Regions from separate parts of the Geodermatophilus sp. SYSU D00814 genome, predicted to be linked through region 2. Evidence: riboswitches for the same ligand, from Rfam matches in the RefSeq annotation. Region 2 holds a riboswitch; each other region holds the start of a gene.

Region 1 (5,420 bases), on a different contig from region 2:
GGAGGACGGTCAGCTGCCGGGGCACGTCGAACCAGGGTACGAGGCGCGCGATCTACGCTGGCGGGCGTGATCACCCCCGCCGGTCTCCCCGAGGGGATCGACCGGCCGGCGGTGTGGTCGGTGCCCATGCGCACCCGCTTCCGCGGCATCGACGTCCGCGACGGCGTCCTGGTGCGCGGCCCGGCCGGCTGGGGGGAGTTCTCCCCGTTCTGGGACTACGGCGTCCTGGAGAGCCGTCGGTGGTGGGCCGCCGCGGCCGAGGCCGCGCTGACCGGCTGGCCGGCGCCGGTGCGCGACGCCGTGCCGGTCAACGTCACCGTGCCCGCGGTCGACGCCGGGCGCGCGCACGCGATCGTCACCGCCTCGGGCTGCCGGACGGCGAAGGTGAAGGTGGCCGAGCCCGGGCAGACCGCGGCCGACGACCTCGCGCGGGTCGAGGCCGTCCGCGACGCGCTCGGCCCCGGCGGCGCGGTCCGCGTCGACGCCAACGCCGCCTGGGACGTGGACACCGCGGTGGCGCGCATCCGCCACCTGGACCGGGTGGGCCTGGAGTACGTCGAGCAGCCGTGCGCGACCGTCGAGGAGCTGGCCGCGCTCCGCCGGCGCACCGACGTCCGGATCGCCGGCGACGAGGTCCTCCGCCGCGCCGACGACCCGCTCGCGGTCGACCTGCGCGAGGCCTGCGACGTCGTCGTCCTCAAGGTGCAGCCGCTCGGCGGGGTGCGGGCGGCGCTGCGCGTCGCCGAGGCGCACGGCCTGCCGTGCGTCGTCTCCTCGGCGCTGGAGTCCTCGGTGGGCCTCGCCGCCGGCGTCGCGCTGGCCGCGGCACTGCCGGAGCTGCCCTTCGCCTGCGGCCTGGCCACCGGGGCCCTCCTCGGCGGCGACGTGACGAGCGAGCCGCTGCGGCCGGTCGACGGCGTCCTGCCGGTGCGCCCGGTGACCCCCGACCGGCTGGCCGACGTGGCGGCGTCCCCGGAGGTGACCGGGCGCTGGGCCGACCGGCTGGCCGCGGTGCTGGCCGCGTGAACCCCTCCACCGCGCTGGCCCGCGTGCTGGTCGACGAGCTCCTCCGCGGCGGGGTCCGCGACGCCGTCGTCGCGCCCGGCTCGCGCTCGGCGCCGGTCGCCCTGGCGTTCGCCGCGGCCGAGCGCGCCGGCGCCCTGCGGCTGCACGTGCGCATCGACGAGCGGACGGCGTCCTTCCTCGCCCTGGGCCTCGCCCGCGCCTCCGGCCGGCCGGTGCCGGTGCTCACCACCTCCGGGACGGCGACCGCGCACCTGCACGCCGCGGTGCTCGAGGCCGACGTCAGCGGCGTCCCGCTGCTCGCGCTCACCGCCGACCGCCCGCCGGAGCTGCGGTCCACCGGCGCCAACCAGACGATCGAGCAGCCCGGCCTCTACGGCGGCGCGGTGCGCTGGGCCGCCGACGTCGGCGTGCCCGAGGCCGGCCGCGAGGCCGCGCAGAACCGGTACTGGCGCTCGGTGGTGTCCCGGGCGCTGCTCGCGGCCACCGGCACCCTGTCCGGGGACCCCGGACCGGTCCAGCTGAACCTGCCCTTCCGCGACCCGCTGCTGCCCGAGGAGGAGCCCGGTCCGCTGACCGGCCCGTGGGCCGGTCGCGCCGACGGCGCCCCGTGGACCGCCGGTGTCCCCGCGCCCGCCGCGCCCGGTCCGATCGGCGACGGCCCGCGCACCCTCGTGGTCGCCGGCGACGGGCCCGGTGCCGCGGGCCGCGCGTGGGCGGCCGGCGCCGCTGCCGCCGGCTGGCCGGTGGTCGCCGAGCCCAGCGGCGGGGCGTGGACCGGCGACGCCGTCCGCGGCGGGGCGCTGCTGCTCGGCGTGCCCTCCTGGCTCGACGCGCACCGTCCCGACCGGGTCGTGGTGGTCGGCCGGCCCACGCTGTCGCGGCCGGTGTCGGCGCTGCTGGCCGACCCGCGGGTACGGGTGGAGACGGTGACGGCGACCCCGCGGTGGCCCGACGCCGGCCGGTCGAGCGCGCTGGTCGGCCGCGCCGCCCCGCCCGCGGGCCCACCGTCGGACCCCGGCTGGGCCGCGGCCTGGACCGGGGCCGCCGCCCGGGTCGGCGCCGCCGTCGACGCGCTGCTCGACGCCGCGCCGGCCCCCACCGCTGCCCGGCTGGCCCGCGACGTCGTCGCCGCGCTGCCGGCCGGGGCGCTGCTGGTGCTGGGCTCCTCGACGCCGGTGCGCGACGTCGACCGGCTCGCCGTCCCGCGCGGCGACGTCACGGTGCTGGCCAACCGGGGCGTGGCCGGCATCGACGGCACGGTCTCCACCGCGGTCGGGGCGGCGCTGGCCTCCGGCGGCCCCGCGGTGGCCCTGCTGGGCGACCTGACCTTCCTGCACGACCTGCAGGGGCTGCTGACCGGCGAGGGCGAGCCGCGCCCGGACCTGACCCTCGTCGTGCCGGACAACGACGGCGGCGGGATCTTCGCCCAGCTCGAGCCCGGCCGGCCGGCGTACGCGCGCGACTACCGGCGGGTGTTCGGGACGCCGCACGGGCGCGACCTGGCAGCGGTCGCGCAGGCGCTGGGCTGGGCCACCACGCGGGTCACCGCGCCCGGCGAGCTGCCCGACGCCCTGGCGCCGGGCGGGCCGGGAGTGGTCGTCGTCGGCACCGACCAGCGCGCCGAGGCCGACCTCGCCGTCGCCCTCCGCGAGGCCGCGGCCCGCGCTCTCGGCTGAGCCCTCCGGCGCCCGCCCGGGCCGCCCGTCGTCGGCCGGCGCCGGTGTGGTCCTGCTCGCACTGCCCGCCCGGCGGCGTCCGGCGGCGCACCGCGGCGCCTCGCCGCTGACCTGGGCATCCGGGGTGCACCCGGGGGTGGGCAGGGCGCCTCAGATACCCCGCGCGTCCCACCGCTAACGGAATGTGACCGGCGACACAACGACAGTTGCCATGACGATATGTAACGTTTTGGCTGCGCTCGGCCAATCGGAGCGCGGCGCCGGTCCGCCAAACCCTGCCCACCGGTCGCCCACACCAACACCCAGGGCAGGGGTGGGGGAACCACTTCCGGCGCGCGACGGCCTACGGGGGCCTGTCCTGACGCGCGCCTCGGGGTGAAGCCGCGACACCGCGGCCGGGCACCGATCGCCCGAACCCGACAGCTCACCTCGCCGGCGGTGATCGGGAGATCATCACCATGCCCAAGCACCGCGCACCCCGCTACGTCCGCACCAAGAAGGTCATCGCCCGGGCCCCTGTCGTCGCCGGCGCCACCGCCGTCGGCCTCGGCGTCCTGAGCGCCCCCGCCTCCGCCTCCGCCTCCGAGACGCACGACTGGTCCGGTGTGGCCGAGTGCGAGTCCAGCGGCAACTGGAGCATCAACACCGGCAACGGCTACTACGGCGGCCTGCAGTTCAGCCAGTCCACCTGGGCCGGCTTCGGCGGCACCGAGCTCGCCGCGCGCGCCGACCTCGCCACCCCCGCCGAGCAGGTCCAGATCGCCGAGCGCGTCCTGGCCGGCCAGGGCATCGGCGCCTGGCCGCACTGCGGCGCGTTCCTGGCCGACGGCACCACCGCGGCCGCCGCCGAGGCGCCCGCCCCGGCCGCCACTGCCGAGGCGCCCGCCCCCGCTGCGGCTCCCGCCGAGCAGCCCGCGGCCGCCCCGGCCGACGACGCCACCGAGGACTACACGGTCCGCTGGGGCGACACCGTCAAGAAGATCGCCGACGCCCACCAGCAGAGCTGGCGCGAGCTGTACCAGCGCAACGTCGACGTCATCGGCGGCGACCCGAACCGGATCTACCCGGGCCAGGTGCTCGCCGTCAGCGGTGCGGCCCCCGCCGCCGAGGCCCCCGCGGCCGCCGCTCCGGCCCCGGCCGCCACCGCCGGCGAGTCCGCCCCGGCCGCCGAGGTCGCGCCGATCGCCGCGGCCGCGCCGCAGGTCGCGAACGCCATCGCCACCATCACCAACACCGCCGGCGCCGTGAAGCCGGTCGCCCAGGCCGCCGCCGACGTCGTCGTCAGCAACGTGCCGGGCGCCGCCGACATCACCATCGGCGGCACGCGGGGCAGCGCCGTCGACCCGAACGGGCACCCCTCGGGCCTGGCGCTGGACTACATGGTCATGTCCGACGCCGCCCTCGGCGACGCGATCGCCCAGTACCACATCGACCACTGGGACGAGCTCGGCGTGGAGTACGTGATCTGGCAGCAGCGGATCCTGACCTCGCCCGATGGCGCGTGGAAGGCGATGGAGGACCGCGGCAGCGTGACCGCGAACCACTTCGACCACGTGCACGTGAACTACGCGGGCTGACCTCCCGCCACCCCCGACGAGGGCCCCGGCCGCTGCCCAGCGGCCGGGGCTCTCGTCGTCCCGGTCAGCGGCCGAGGGCGGCCCAGTACGCCAGGTACGACCGGTGCAGCCAGCCGTCGACCCAGGCGCGGTCGGGCCGGGCGGGTACCGCCGGACTGTCGCGCAGTGCGGCCAGCCGCGCCTCGGCGTCGTCGACGGCCGCGACCACCTCGGCCAGCGGCACCTCGCCCCGGCGGACCCGGCGCAGGTACGCGCGGTCGGGCTCGGGCACCGGCAGCGTGATCCGGCCGGTGGTCAGCAGCTCCACGCCCTGCAGGCCCAGCCGCAGCGCGTGCATCGCGTACTTCACGTCGAAGCCGTGCGCGGCGACGAGCTCGGGCCGGTTCGGATGCGCGCCGGCCTGCCCGGTCATCGCCGCCCGCTGGCCCCGCAGGTAACCGAGGAACCGGTCGGCGGCCACGCGGGAGACGAACCGGTCGGCGTGCGCCACCAGCTCCGCGCCCGCGGCGTCGCGGACCACGACCTCCTCGTCGGGGACGAACAGCAGCAGCAGGACCGTCGGGTTGCCGCCCAGGGCCAGCCGGGCCCACTTGCGGGCCGAGTAGACGACGACGTCGACGTCGCCGGCGCCCGACCGGTTGGCCAGCCCGCCGGGCCGGTCCCACGCGGTGTGCCGGTGGTACTGCTCGAAGGGCACGGTCTCGGTCGTCGCCAGGCCTGCGGGCACCCGGGCGGTGCCGGTGACGTACTCCGGCGGCTCCAGGCAGACGCCCATCTCGTCGCGGTCGTCCTGGCCGGCCACGGACGTGCCGTGCACGCCCGACCCGACCTGAGCGCGCAGGACCGTGCCCCGCTCGGCGATCTCCCTGGCGACGGCCGAGGCGTGCGGGTGGTCGAAGGGCGGGGGGAGCGAGCGGTCGCCGGGGACCAGGGGGACGGCGGGCACCGGCACACCCAACCAGCCCGGAGCCGGCCCGCCGACCGGTTTCACCCGGGCCGTCGCCAGACCAGCGCGTAGCGCCAGAGAACCAGCCGACGCACCCGGACACCGGGCAGGACCGCGGCCGCCCGTCGTCGGACCTCGTGCAGCGTCAGCTCCGGGTCGCGCACCGGCATGCCCGGCGTCCCCGGGTCCCGCCGG
Region 2 (5,420 bases):
CGGTCCCGCGATCGACGTGCGGGGACATCAGGCCGCGGGTGCCAGTGGGGTGGGAACGGTGATCTCGCTGCCATCGGGTCGGTAGGTGTGCCATCGGCCGTCGGGTTGTCGCTCGACGCGGAAGCCGTGGTGGACCTTGGTGTGGTGCCGCTCGCACAGCAACGCGGAGTTGTCGAGTGAGGTCTCGCCACCGTCGATCCAGTGCACCAGGTGGTGCACGTCGGCCCAGTGGGTCGGCGCGTCACAGCCGGCGAAGACGCAGCCGCCGTCGCGGAGTTCGACGGCCTTGCGGATGGCCGGGGTGACCACCCGCTTGGTGCGGCCGACGTCGAGCGGCTGGCCTTCCGGGCCGATGACGATGCGGGTGACCTGGCCGTCGCAGGCCAGCCAGCGGGCCCGAGCGGCGGAGATGACCGCGCCGAACCCCATGGGGGCACTGCCTGCGCCGGCCGCCGGGTCGGCCAGGTCGTCGAGGTCGACCCGCACGGCCACGTGTGGCTTGACCGTCCGCAGCACCGGCAATGCACCGGAGGCCAGGGCGTTGTCGCACAGCTGCACCAGCGCGTCACCTTGCCGCTGTGCGCGGGTGCGCTGGTCGCCGGCGGGCCGGTCGGCTTGCACGTGCGCCTCCAGCGCCGCCTGCAGCTTCTCCCCACCGACCGCGTCGAGGTGGAAGCGGCCGCTCAGGGATCCGTCGGCGTGCTTGGCCACCGTCAGCGACCGGTCCTCGGTCGGATCCGGCTCGGGACCGTCGGGATCCAGCGCGTCGAGATACCGCTGCACCACGCCGGCCAGGTCGCGGTGGTCGCAGTCGAGGGCCACCTGCGTCAGTGCCGCGTCGATCGCACCCAGGTCGACGCCCCGCGCGGTCGCAGCGGCCAGCCGCTCGGGAGTGACGACCCGAGCTGCCTCGGTGACCTGCTCGGCGGTCACCCAGCCTGCTTCGTGCGCCTCGGCCAGGGCGGGCAGGTGCTCCAGCGCCCGCCCGTTGCCCACCAACCGGGTAGCGGCCGCCGGCGAGAGCCGGCAGTGCCCACACAGCCATGACGTCATCGACTTCAGCCCGTCGCGTTCGGGCGCCTGGGACAGCTCCGCCGCCCGCACCCGGCGGGCCAGTGCGGCGTCGATCCGGTTCCGCTCAGCAACCAGCGCGGCGACGTCGTCGAGCGAGTCACCGTCGGCGGCATCGCTCGAACACATGATCGAAGTCTACCGTCAACCGAAGCACTGCGCAAGACGAAACCGCAGGTCAGAGCCAGGTTCACGACGGACGTGGCGGTGGCTGGCCGCCGAGCACGCCGGCGACCACCGCGGCCGCCGCGTGCCCGGTCCGGACCGCGTCGAGCACCGGCGCCCCGCCTCGCCACCCGGCCAGCACCCCGGCGGCGAGGGCGTCCCCGCAGCCGGTCGTGTCGCGCAGCCGCCCCGCGGGCAGCGGCGCCACCGGCACCTGCCACGTACCCGCCCGTGTGAGCACCCGGGTGGGGTGTGCGCCGGCGTGCACCACGGCCAGCGGCGGCGCCTCCGCGGGCAGGTCGCCGAGCAGCCCCAGCACCGCGGCCTCGGCGGCGTTGCAGAACAGCAGGTCCGCCCGCAGCCCGGCGAGCAGCCCGCGGTAGGCCGCGACCCCGTGCCGTTCGATCCGCGCCGCGGCCGCGACGTCGACGCTGACCGGTACCCCGGCGTCGCGCGCGAGGGAGGCAACGGCCACCAGCGCGTCCGGGAAGCGCAGCAGGTCGTAGCCGTCCAGGTGGACGACGGCGGCGTCGGCGAGCCACCCGGCGCGGACGTCGTCCGGTGTCAGGCCGCCCTCACCCCGGTCGGTGAGCGGCGTCCGCTCGCCGTCGGGGTGGACGAGGACCGTCGACAGCGGCGCCCGGCCGCGGCGGACCACCGCCGTCTGCACGCCCCGCGCGGCCAGGCCGGCGAGCAGCGTGTCGGCGAGCGGGTCCGCCCCAGCCCACCCGGTCAGCCGCGCCGGGGTGCCGAGCCGGGTCAGGGTCGCCGTGACGTTGGCCGGCGCCCCGCCCGCCGTCGTCGTCCGCACCACCCGCTGCTGGCTCCCCGCCCGCAGCGGCTCACTGAGCTCGAGCATCTGGTCGGCAACCAGCTTGCCCACCGCCACGACCGGGCCGGAGCCGGCGCGGCGGGGCCATCGCGGGCCGTCCTCGTCGTCCACGGCGACCAGGGTGCCCCGGCCGGGGAGGCCGGCCGGGGCACCCTGCCTGAGGTGCGTCAGGCGACGCGGCGGGCGCCCGCGTAGCTCGGCATCGAGTCGAGGTCGACGACGGCGACCGGCTTGCCAGCGGTCGAGGCGTGGACCATCTGGCCGTTGCCGATGTACATGCCCACGTGCGACACCGGGCTGTAGAAGAAGACCAGGTCACCCGGCTGCAGGTCGGACTTGGCCACCGCGGTGCCGAAGGTCGACTGGAGCTTCGAGGTGCGCGGGATCGAGATCCCGGCCGCCGCGTAGGAGTAGCTGGTCAGGCCCGAGCAGTCGAAGGCGTTCGGGCCGGTGGCGCCGTAGACGTAGGGGTCACCGACCTGGGCGAGCGCGGTGTCCACGGCGACCTGGGCCGCGGCGTTGGGGGCGACCGCCGGCGCGGCGGCCACGGTCGCGGTCGCCGTCCCACCACCACCCGAGTTCGCCGAGGCCGGGAGAGGTGAGAGGACGATGCCGGCTCCGGCGATGGCGGCGACGGCGATGCCGCGGAACGAGCGGCGGGTGGTGGACGTGCGTGCAGTCGTCATCGACGACGGTTCTCCTGTTCTCCACGGCCGCCTACCGGGTTAGCTGACGGGTTCGGACGGGGGAGTCGCCCGGCGCGACGGATCGCGCTCCACCCCAGGACTGCGGTGGGTCCCCGGCCCGGGTACCGGCTCTCGTGCCGGTGCCCGGTTCGGCGTGTCCGGCGGGTGTCACACAGGGCGTGACGGAGGACCCTGGCCGGACCGCGACGACGGTAGGGAGGGGTCCCGGGCCCCTCAACCGGACCGGGGGCCCGCCACGCCCGGACCGGCTCCCGGGACTTGACACCGGCCGCACGGCGGGACACCGGCTCCGACCTGCACGGACGCACGTGCCGCCGCCGTCCTCCCGGCGACGCGCCGTCGCCGACACGCCGGGCGGGACGAGAAAGGACGTGGCGGTGCGTCCGCACACGCCGTCAACGGCCCGCCACGCGCGGGGAGCGCAGCCGCCGGGATCCCCAGGGTTGCACCGCACGTTGACGGGGCACCCGACAGGCAACCGACATGAGGAGGACCCCGTGGGGATGTTGAGGAAGCTCGTGGCTTCGGGTGTCGCCGCCAAGGTGGTGCAGGAGCTCCAGAAGCCGCAGAACCAGGCCAAGATCAAGCAGTTCATCCGCGACTACCAGAGCAAGAACAAGAAGGGCGGGACGAGCGGCCGCGCCTACTGACCCACTCCGCTCCTCACGCCCCCCGTCCTGCGTCCGGGCCGGGGGGCGTGGTGCGTCCGGGGTCCATGGGATCGGTTGTCGCCGTTCCGAGACGACTCGGTCCTCGCGAATCCCGGTGTCGGGCCGAGGACGTGTGACGTTGGCCGGCGTCCCATCGGGGCACCGCTGCTCTGCCTTCGGGAGGGCCGTCGGTGCCCGTCCGCAACGAACACACGGGGTGTCCCATGAACCGGTCCGTCCCCTCCTACCGCCGGTCCGCCGGGCTCGTGGTCCTGCTCTCCGTCGGGCTCCTGACCGCCGCCTGCGGGAGTGAGGACGAGGCCGCGCCCACTGCCGCGACGCCGTCGTCCTCGTCCTCGGTGCCGTCCGCCCCGGAGACGCCCACCTCGACCGTGCCCGCTGCGCCCCCGACCTCCGATGCCGCCGTGGCACCGACCCCCGCACCGGAGTCCACGACCCAGGCCGCGCCGGTCGTCGACTTCTCCATGCCCGCGGTCGTCGGCCTGACCCTGCAGGACGCCCAGGACCTGATCCAGACCAACGGCGTCTTCCTGAGCCTGTCCCACGACCTGCTGGGCAGCCGCAGTCAGGTCCTCGACGCCAACTGGAAGGTCTGCACCCAGAACATCCCGGCCGGCCAGCAGGTCACCGGGAACGTCGAGGGGGCCATCGACCTCGGTGTCGTCAAGCTCGAGGAGTCCTGCCCCTGAGCCCTCCTCCCGGTCCTCCCGCCCTGGCTCCCGGAGTCCGCGTCATGCCCGCCGTGGCACGGCGTCGTCACGGGTGCGGGACCACCGAGGGGGCGAGGAGCGCATGTCCGAGACCACGACGACCACCATGAGGACCGGCGGGGGTGCGGCGGACCGTCGACCGCACGAGCGGATCGAGCACGTGGAGGCACTGCGGCGGGCGGCGACCCACCTCGCGACGGCGGAGTTCCTCGAGCGCCGCGCGGACCGGTCGGTCAACGCCGCGCTCGGCGCCCTGCTGCGCGAGCGCGCCCGCGAGCGCCGGCGCCGGGCCGGGCGGATCCTCACCGACCTGGGCATGCGCCCCCCGCGCGCGGTCCACCGCAGCCGGACCTCCCGCGCCGTCACCGGCGGCTGAGCGTCAGGGGCGGCCGGCGTGGGGGACGTCGACCTCCGTGGCCAGCAGCACCGCCTCGCGCACCGGCGCGCGGTTGTGCTCGTAGAAGTCCGGCGCCGCGCACATCAGCAGCGTCCGGCCGTCGTCGCCGCCGAGCATGCAGGCGAACACGCCCAGCCCCTCGGGTGCGGCGACGGCGTCGACGATCTCGCCGCCCTCGGCCACCCGCACGACGCGACCGCCCACGCCGTCGGCCGCCCAGATGCGGCCCTCGGCGTCGAGGGCGCAGCCGTCGGGTGCGACGGCGAGCTGTCCGAGCACCTCTTCGGTGCTCCGCCCGGTGACCTCGGGGCCGAGGGAGGCCCACACCCGGCGGTTGGTCAGCGAGCCGTCGGGCGCCAGGTCGAACGCGGTGTAGCGGTTGCCGAGGGTCTCCCCGACGACGAGCGTGCCGCCGTCCGGGGTGATGACCGTGCCGTTGGGGAACTGCAGCCCCTCGGCGGCCACGGACACCGTCCCGTCGGGGTCCACCCGCTTGATCGACGCGGTGGTCGGCGCGCCGCCGCCCATGAGGTCGAAGCCGAAGTCCCCGACGAACACGTGCCCGGCGTCGTCGACCACGAGGTCGTTGAGGTGCCCGCCGCAGTGCTCCGAGAGGTCGGCGTGGGGCGTCAGCGACGAGCCGTCCCACCGGAGCAGCTCGCGGGTCTTCATGGAGACGACGACCAGGGACCCGTCGGGCAGCCAACCCAGGCCCGACGGCTGCCCGGGGACCTCGAACTGCACGGTCTCCTGACCGTCGGCGGTCACCCGGCTCACCGTCTGCCGGTAGAAGTCCGACACCCACCACGTGCCGTCGTGCCAGCGCGGGCCCTCGAAGAACCCGCCTCCGGTCAGCACCGTCCTGAT
Region 3 (5,420 bases), on a different contig from region 2:
ATCCGTCTTGAGCGCCCAAGACGAGGGCATCCGATTCGAGGTCGGCGAGATCGAAGTCGAGTTCTCCGTAACGGTGGAGCGTGAGATCGGCGCGTCAGGCGGAGTCAAGTTTTGGGTCGTCAACGCCGAGGCGAATGCAACATCCAATCGCTCGGCCACGCATCGCATTCTCGTTCCCTTGACTCCGCGGACTCCTGGTGGTGGTCCATTGCTCACCGGCCGGGACTAGTTGCCATGTCATGGTTGGAGGCACCCTTCGACCCGGACCGAGCCGTCGCAGTGTTGCAGGGCGGCAAGCAGCGCGCGAGCGGCTACGCACTGGGCGCACGATTGATCCTGACGTGCGAGCACTTCCTGAGAACCGGTGAGCTTGCCATCCGACCGCGCACGTCGTCGCTCACACGACCCGCGACTCTGGTCGAACGATTCCCGAGCGCCGATGTCGCCATCCTGCACTGCGAGGATCTGGGGGAACTGCCTCCTGTGACGATCGGCCTGGTGGAGCCGGTCGGCCGCGACAGCATGACTTTCGAGATGTACGGCTGGCCACTGTGGTCAACTGAGCGGGGAACCGATGGCGCTCTTCTGGAGGGCGGCCGACTGGTACGCGGCACGTTTGAACCGTCGGACACGTCACCGGACAACAACCTCGTACTACAGCCAACTCGAATGGGCGGCAACATACGGTCTGGCTGGACTGGGATGTCTGGGGCAGCGGTTTTCAGCCTTGACCGACTCGTGGCGGTGCAGCGCCGCCTGTTGAATCCGGACGACGCGAGTTCGATCGAGGCAAGACCCCTCGCACCCCTATTTGATGATCCCACCTTCGCCAGTCTGACCACGGACGCAGGCATCTTGCTGGATCAGCAATGGGCTCCGAGGCGGGTGGGCACGACGACACGCAGCCGACTGGAGTTGCATGGGCCATCACGTGTGCCCTTGCTGTCCACAGCCACATTTATCGTCAGAGTGGACGGTTGGCCAACACTCAGCTACTCGTTCTCTGGTGTCCGCAACAGCCAGCCGCAACACGGATCCGCCTCGGCTACTCCGCAGGTCGAGATCCATGCCGCTTTCGTGGACGCCGATCAGGTGGGGACCTCGGGCAGACTCCTTGTCGAGGCAAGCGGCGGCGAGAGAGATGAGCGCACACTCACTCGTTCCATCCTCGTCGAGGGCCCAGAAGATGTGGACTTGGCGTCGGGGTACGAGACCGTCATCCAAGTCCTAGAGCGGGTACGCGCCATGGGAAGCCCGAGTACCGCATTACGGGCAGCGAAGATCTGCGAGGACGGTCTTCGTCGACTGCGAGCCGCGACCCGACTCGCCGATCACTCGATGGTCGCCTCGATGATCGATCAGGGCTTGGCAGGGGCGGCCGAATGTCTCGCTACCGAGCGCTCGTGGATACGCAGGAAACTCGCCGACCAGGACGCTACACGGTCAGAGGAGGTGCGCCAGACCTCCAAGTATGCTTTCCACCGCGCCTACGCCGTTAGAAGCAAATTGCGCGAGCAAGGACTGTCGCTGCCGGCCGACGAGCGAACCGACGAGGAGCGGGACATCGCCATGACACTGCTCGGATTTCGCGACTATGCGACACTGCAAGAACACCTTGACCCCGGCTTGGGGACGATCCTCACGAATCTCGGCCCATTCGAACGGACGATGCTGAAGATGCTGCAATCCGGCGAAGTGGACCTCCACCATCCCGACTTCACGGGTGCGGTGCCAGAGATCCAGGCGAAGACTTACGATCTCGTCAATGCTCTCATCACCGAAGGCTGGGCCCGCTGGGCACGCGACTACCGCCTGACCCTCACACAGGTCGGGCGCGCTGGCTTGAACGACATCTGAATGACGAGATCGACGTGACGCGGAGTGCTCCAATGAGAACGAGCCACTCTGCGCCTGGCTTGTCATCCGGGAGCTGCAGTCAACGTACTCATAGTGCGTCCAGGGCGTAGCGGAGGACGACGGACGAGTCGGCCTGTACGCCGGGTTCTGTCCTCGGGCGCCTCGCGGCCTCCCGATGGGCGGTCATCCATCTAGGCCCGCCGTTGCCGGCGGGCTCGAGCGGTCCACCCGCAGGCCTCGGGCGGGCAGCCCTCGAACGCCTGCGCGGGACGCCGGCCGGTCACCCGTCCGCCGTCCCTTCTCGACCTTGCTCCGGGTGGGGTTTACCGAGCCACACCGGTCACCCGGTGTGCGGTGGTCTCTTACACCGCCGTTTCACCCTTACCAGCGCGAACGCTGGCGGTCTGTTCTCTGTGGCACTGTCCCGCGGGTCACCCCGGGTCGCTGTTGGCGACCACCCTGCCCTATGGAGCCCGGACGTTCCTCGGCGACGGGGTCTCCCCCGCCGACGCGACCGCCCGGCCGACTCGTCCGTCGTGCCGGTCAGTCTACGGGGCCACCCGACGGGGTTCCGCGACGTCCCGTTGCCACCGACACGCGCAGCGCGACGCGACACGCCGTCGGCCACCTGCCAACTCCTCCAGTTCACCGCCCTGGAGTTGGCACGAGTGCACAAGCCCTCTACGGTTTGCCGCGTCCGGCCGGTCGTCGAGTCCCCCGACCGGGGGAACCGCGCCGGATGCCGCCGAGTCGGGGCCACGCCCGTGGACCCGAACCGGGGACCCACCGCACCACTGGGGTGAGTCCCGCCTCCCGAGCCCCGCTCGGGGGCGGGTAGGGCGCATCCCCGCCCGAACCCGTCAGCTGACCCGGTAGGCGGCCACGGGAGAAAGGGAGATCTGCACCGAGGTGCGCCGCAGTGGCGCCTCGCCCTCGCGCGCCTCGCCCTCCAGACACCACCGCCGCGACCCGCCCGCACGCCGGCCGGTCGCCGCGTGGACGAGCACGGACCCGACGGTTCCCGCGTCGGCCCTGCCCTCCGGGGCACGGCCTCCACGTGGGGCCCGACGGCGCCTGTCCGTCCCCCCCGGTTCCCCCTCATCCGCGACGGGGTCCCGCCGCGTCCCAGCGGCGTCCCCGCGGACCATCGTCAGGAGTTCTCTTCACCATGCCCTCGAACACCCACCGCCGCACCGGCGTCCGCCGGACCCTGACCGTCGGCGCCTTCGCCGTCGTCTTCGGCCTCGCCGGGCAGTCCGTCGCCCAGGCCCAGGACTGGGACCGGGGCCGGGACTGGGACCGCGGCTGGGACCGCTGGGACCGGACGGCGGCCACCGCCCAGGCCGAGGCCCCCGCACCCGAGGCGGCTCCCGCCCCGGCCCCCGCTCCCGCGGTCCCGGCAGGGGCGGCGGCGCCGGCGCCGGCCGTCTCGCTGCCCGTCTCGACCGACCTGAGCGGCAAGCCGACCCCGACCTCGACCGCGTACAGCGCGTGGGCCGAGCACGTCCGCCCCGTCGTCGCCGACGTCACCGCGACCCACGGGGTCTCCACGGTCCTCACCCGGCCCGGCCACTCCCCCACCCAGCAGCTCGCCGCGGACTTCATGGTCTACGCCGACTCCGCCAAGGGTGACGCCGTCGCCCAGTACGTGATCGACAACGCCGAGCAGTTCGGCGTCGAGTACGTCATCTGGAAGCAGCGGATCTTCATCATCGGCGGCTCCGGCTGGCAGGCGATGGAGGACCGCGGGTCGATCACCGCCAACCACTACGACCACGTGCACGTCAGCTTCAACCCCTGACCGGCGCAGGACGCGGCCCCGAGCCCCCCGGGGCCGCGTCCTCGTCCTCCCCGTGCGGCGAGAGCCCCGACGACGGTCAGCCGGCGTAGAGCGTGAACCCGGTCAGCCGGCGCCCGGCGTCGTCGGCCGGGGTCGCCGACTCGACCTGCCGCCGCGCCTGCTCCTCGACCGGGTCGTCCGACAGCGCCTGCAGGTAGCGGCGGTGCTCGGCGAGCGAGGCCACCGCCCGGTCGACGACGCCGGTGACGTCGACGGTGTGCGTCACCCCCACCGGCGTGGAGACGGCGGTCCACCGCACGCCCCGCCACGGCTCCGGGTCGGCGAGCTCGGGGAAGATCCACTCGTTCGCCGCGTCGCCCACGGCGTCGACGGCCGAGCGGCCCAGCGCGCGGTGGTCGGCGCTGTTCCAGTAGGCAGGGGCCACGCCCGGCGGCGTCCACGTCTCCCCGAAGTGCAGGGTGACCACCAGCTCCGGGCGGTGCCGGCGGACCGCCGCGGCCAGCGACCGCCGCAGGTCCAGCCCCTCGGTGAGCCGTCCGTCGGGGTGGCCGAGGAACTCCACCACCGACACCCCCACCGCCGCCGCGGCCGCCCGCTGCTCCCGCTCGCGCAGGGGCCCGGCGGCCTCCGGCGGCAGCCCGGCGATGCCGGCCTCCCCGCTGGTGGCCAGCACGTAGCGGACGTCGCGCCCGGCGGCGGTCCAGGCGGCGACGGCGGCCGCGCAGCCGTACTCGACGTCGTCGGGGTGGGCGACGACGACCAGCGCGCGTTCCCAGTCGTCGGGCAGCGGTTCGACCATCCCGGCAGTCTGCCCGGGTCGACCGCGGCCGGGGCGACGCGCGCGGGGGTCAGCGGCCGGCCGCGCGCACCCGGTAGGTGAAGCACTGCTCGGCCAGGGCGCGCACGTGGACCTCGTGCACCACCGGGTCGGCGAGCAGCTCCTGGAGGGAGTCCTCGACGTCCTCGCCCTCGGGGACGACCCGGATCGCCGAGTAGTCCAGCGACCCGTCCTCCCGGTACCCGCGCAGCACGCGCGGCCCCTGCCGCAACTCCGGGGGCAGTCCGGAGGTCTCGGCCCACCCCTCGCACGGCCGGGCGTGCACGAACACCGGACCCACCTCCCGCCACGGGGACCGCCCGCGCAGCGGGGCGTGGGCGACGAGCCAGACCTCGTCGTCCGGGCGGGCGCGGCGCAGGCAGCACCGCAGCGGGACCCCCGCCGCGTCGGGCCACGGCACCGGGACGTTGCCCTCGGTGTCCCGCCCGCTGCGCCGGATCCCGTCGAGCTCCGCGGGGTCGATGGCGTGCACGGTGAGCACGGGAGCGGGCTGCACGGGCGTCGTCGTCATGCCTCCACGGTCGTCGTCGCCGGGCCCGTGGTCCGGCGGGAATCGGACACCGCAGGGACCTCCGGCGCCGGTGTCAGCGCCCGCGGGCCACGCGCAGCGCCGCACCGACCAGTGGCACCTGCAGCGGCAGCCGCACGAGCCCGGCGGCCAGCAGGGCCGGCCGGCCGCGGGCCACCCGCAGGTGGTGCAGGTGCGCGGGCACGAAGGACGTCAGCAGCGCGGCGGCCACCCAGCCGCCGACGCGCCGGGTGGGCGGCGCGGTGAGCAGCGCCGCGGCGGCCCGCTCGGCGACGCCGCTCGCGAGCACCCAGGCACGGGCGTCCCCGAGCTCGGGCGGGACCAGCCACTCGTAGGTCCGCGGCCGCAGGAGGTGCAGCACGCCGGACCCGCCCAGGGCGGCGGCGAGCCAGGTC

What was found. A riboswitch is a leader RNA that binds a small molecule or an ion and turns the genes downstream of it on or off. The one in region 2 is predicted to bind cyclic di-AMP.
Region 1: another riboswitch for cyclic di-AMP. It lies ahead of ACI780_RS13075 (transglycosylase family protein); the one in region 2 lies ahead of ACI780_RS22750 (C40 family peptidase).
Region 3: another riboswitch for cyclic di-AMP. It lies ahead of ACI780_RS10825 (hypothetical protein); the one in region 2 lies ahead of ACI780_RS22750 (C40 family peptidase).

Annotation. Positions count from the first base shown of each region.
Region 1 covers NZ_JBJGYP010000014.1:129,153-134,572, reverse strand. Annotated here, with positions in the region: gene menE (o-succinylbenzoate--CoA ligase) at 1-25, opposite strand, end outside; gene ACI780_RS13085 (o-succinylbenzoate synthase) at 67-1,026, shown strand; gene menD (2-succinyl-5-enolpyruvyl-6-hydroxy-3-cyclohexene-1-carboxylic-acid synthase) at 1,023-2,702, shown strand; cyclic di-AMP (ydaO/yuaA leader) riboswitch at 2,986-3,156, shown strand; gene ACI780_RS13075 (transglycosylase family protein) at 3,161-4,279, shown strand; gene ACI780_RS13070 (nucleotidyltransferase domain-containing protein) at 4,344-5,225, opposite strand; gene ACI780_RS13065 (class I SAM-dependent methyltransferase) at 5,267-5,420, opposite strand, start outside.
Region 2 covers NZ_JBJGYP010000045.1:8,442-13,861, forward strand. Annotated here, with positions in the region: gene ACI780_RS22740 (DUF222 domain-containing protein) at 28-1,200, opposite strand; gene ACI780_RS22745 (carbohydrate kinase family protein) at 1,262-2,179, opposite strand; gene ACI780_RS22750 (C40 family peptidase) at 2,236-2,754, opposite strand; cyclic di-AMP (ydaO/yuaA leader) riboswitch at 2,767-2,919, opposite strand; gene ACI780_RS22755 (hypothetical protein) at 3,294-3,425, shown strand; gene ACI780_RS22760 (hypothetical protein) at 3,851-4,135, shown strand; gene ACI780_RS22765 (hypothetical protein) at 4,239-4,532, shown strand; gene ACI780_RS22770 (SMP-30/gluconolactonase/LRE family protein) at 4,536-5,420, opposite strand, start outside.
Region 3 covers NZ_JBJGYP010000011.1:117,215-122,634, reverse strand. Annotated here, with positions in the region: gene ACI780_RS10840 (trypco2 family protein) at 1-229, shown strand, start outside; gene ACI780_RS10835 (S1 family peptidase) at 244-1,857, shown strand; RNA gene rnpB (RNase P RNA component class A) at 1,978-2,387, opposite strand; cyclic di-AMP (ydaO/yuaA leader) riboswitch at 2,591-2,751, shown strand; gene ACI780_RS10825 (hypothetical protein) at 3,026-3,658, shown strand; gene ACI780_RS10820 (PIG-L deacetylase family protein) at 3,735-4,457, opposite strand; gene ACI780_RS10815 (DUF1203 domain-containing protein) at 4,507-5,007, opposite strand; gene ACI780_RS10810 (DoxX family protein) at 5,081-5,420, opposite strand, start outside.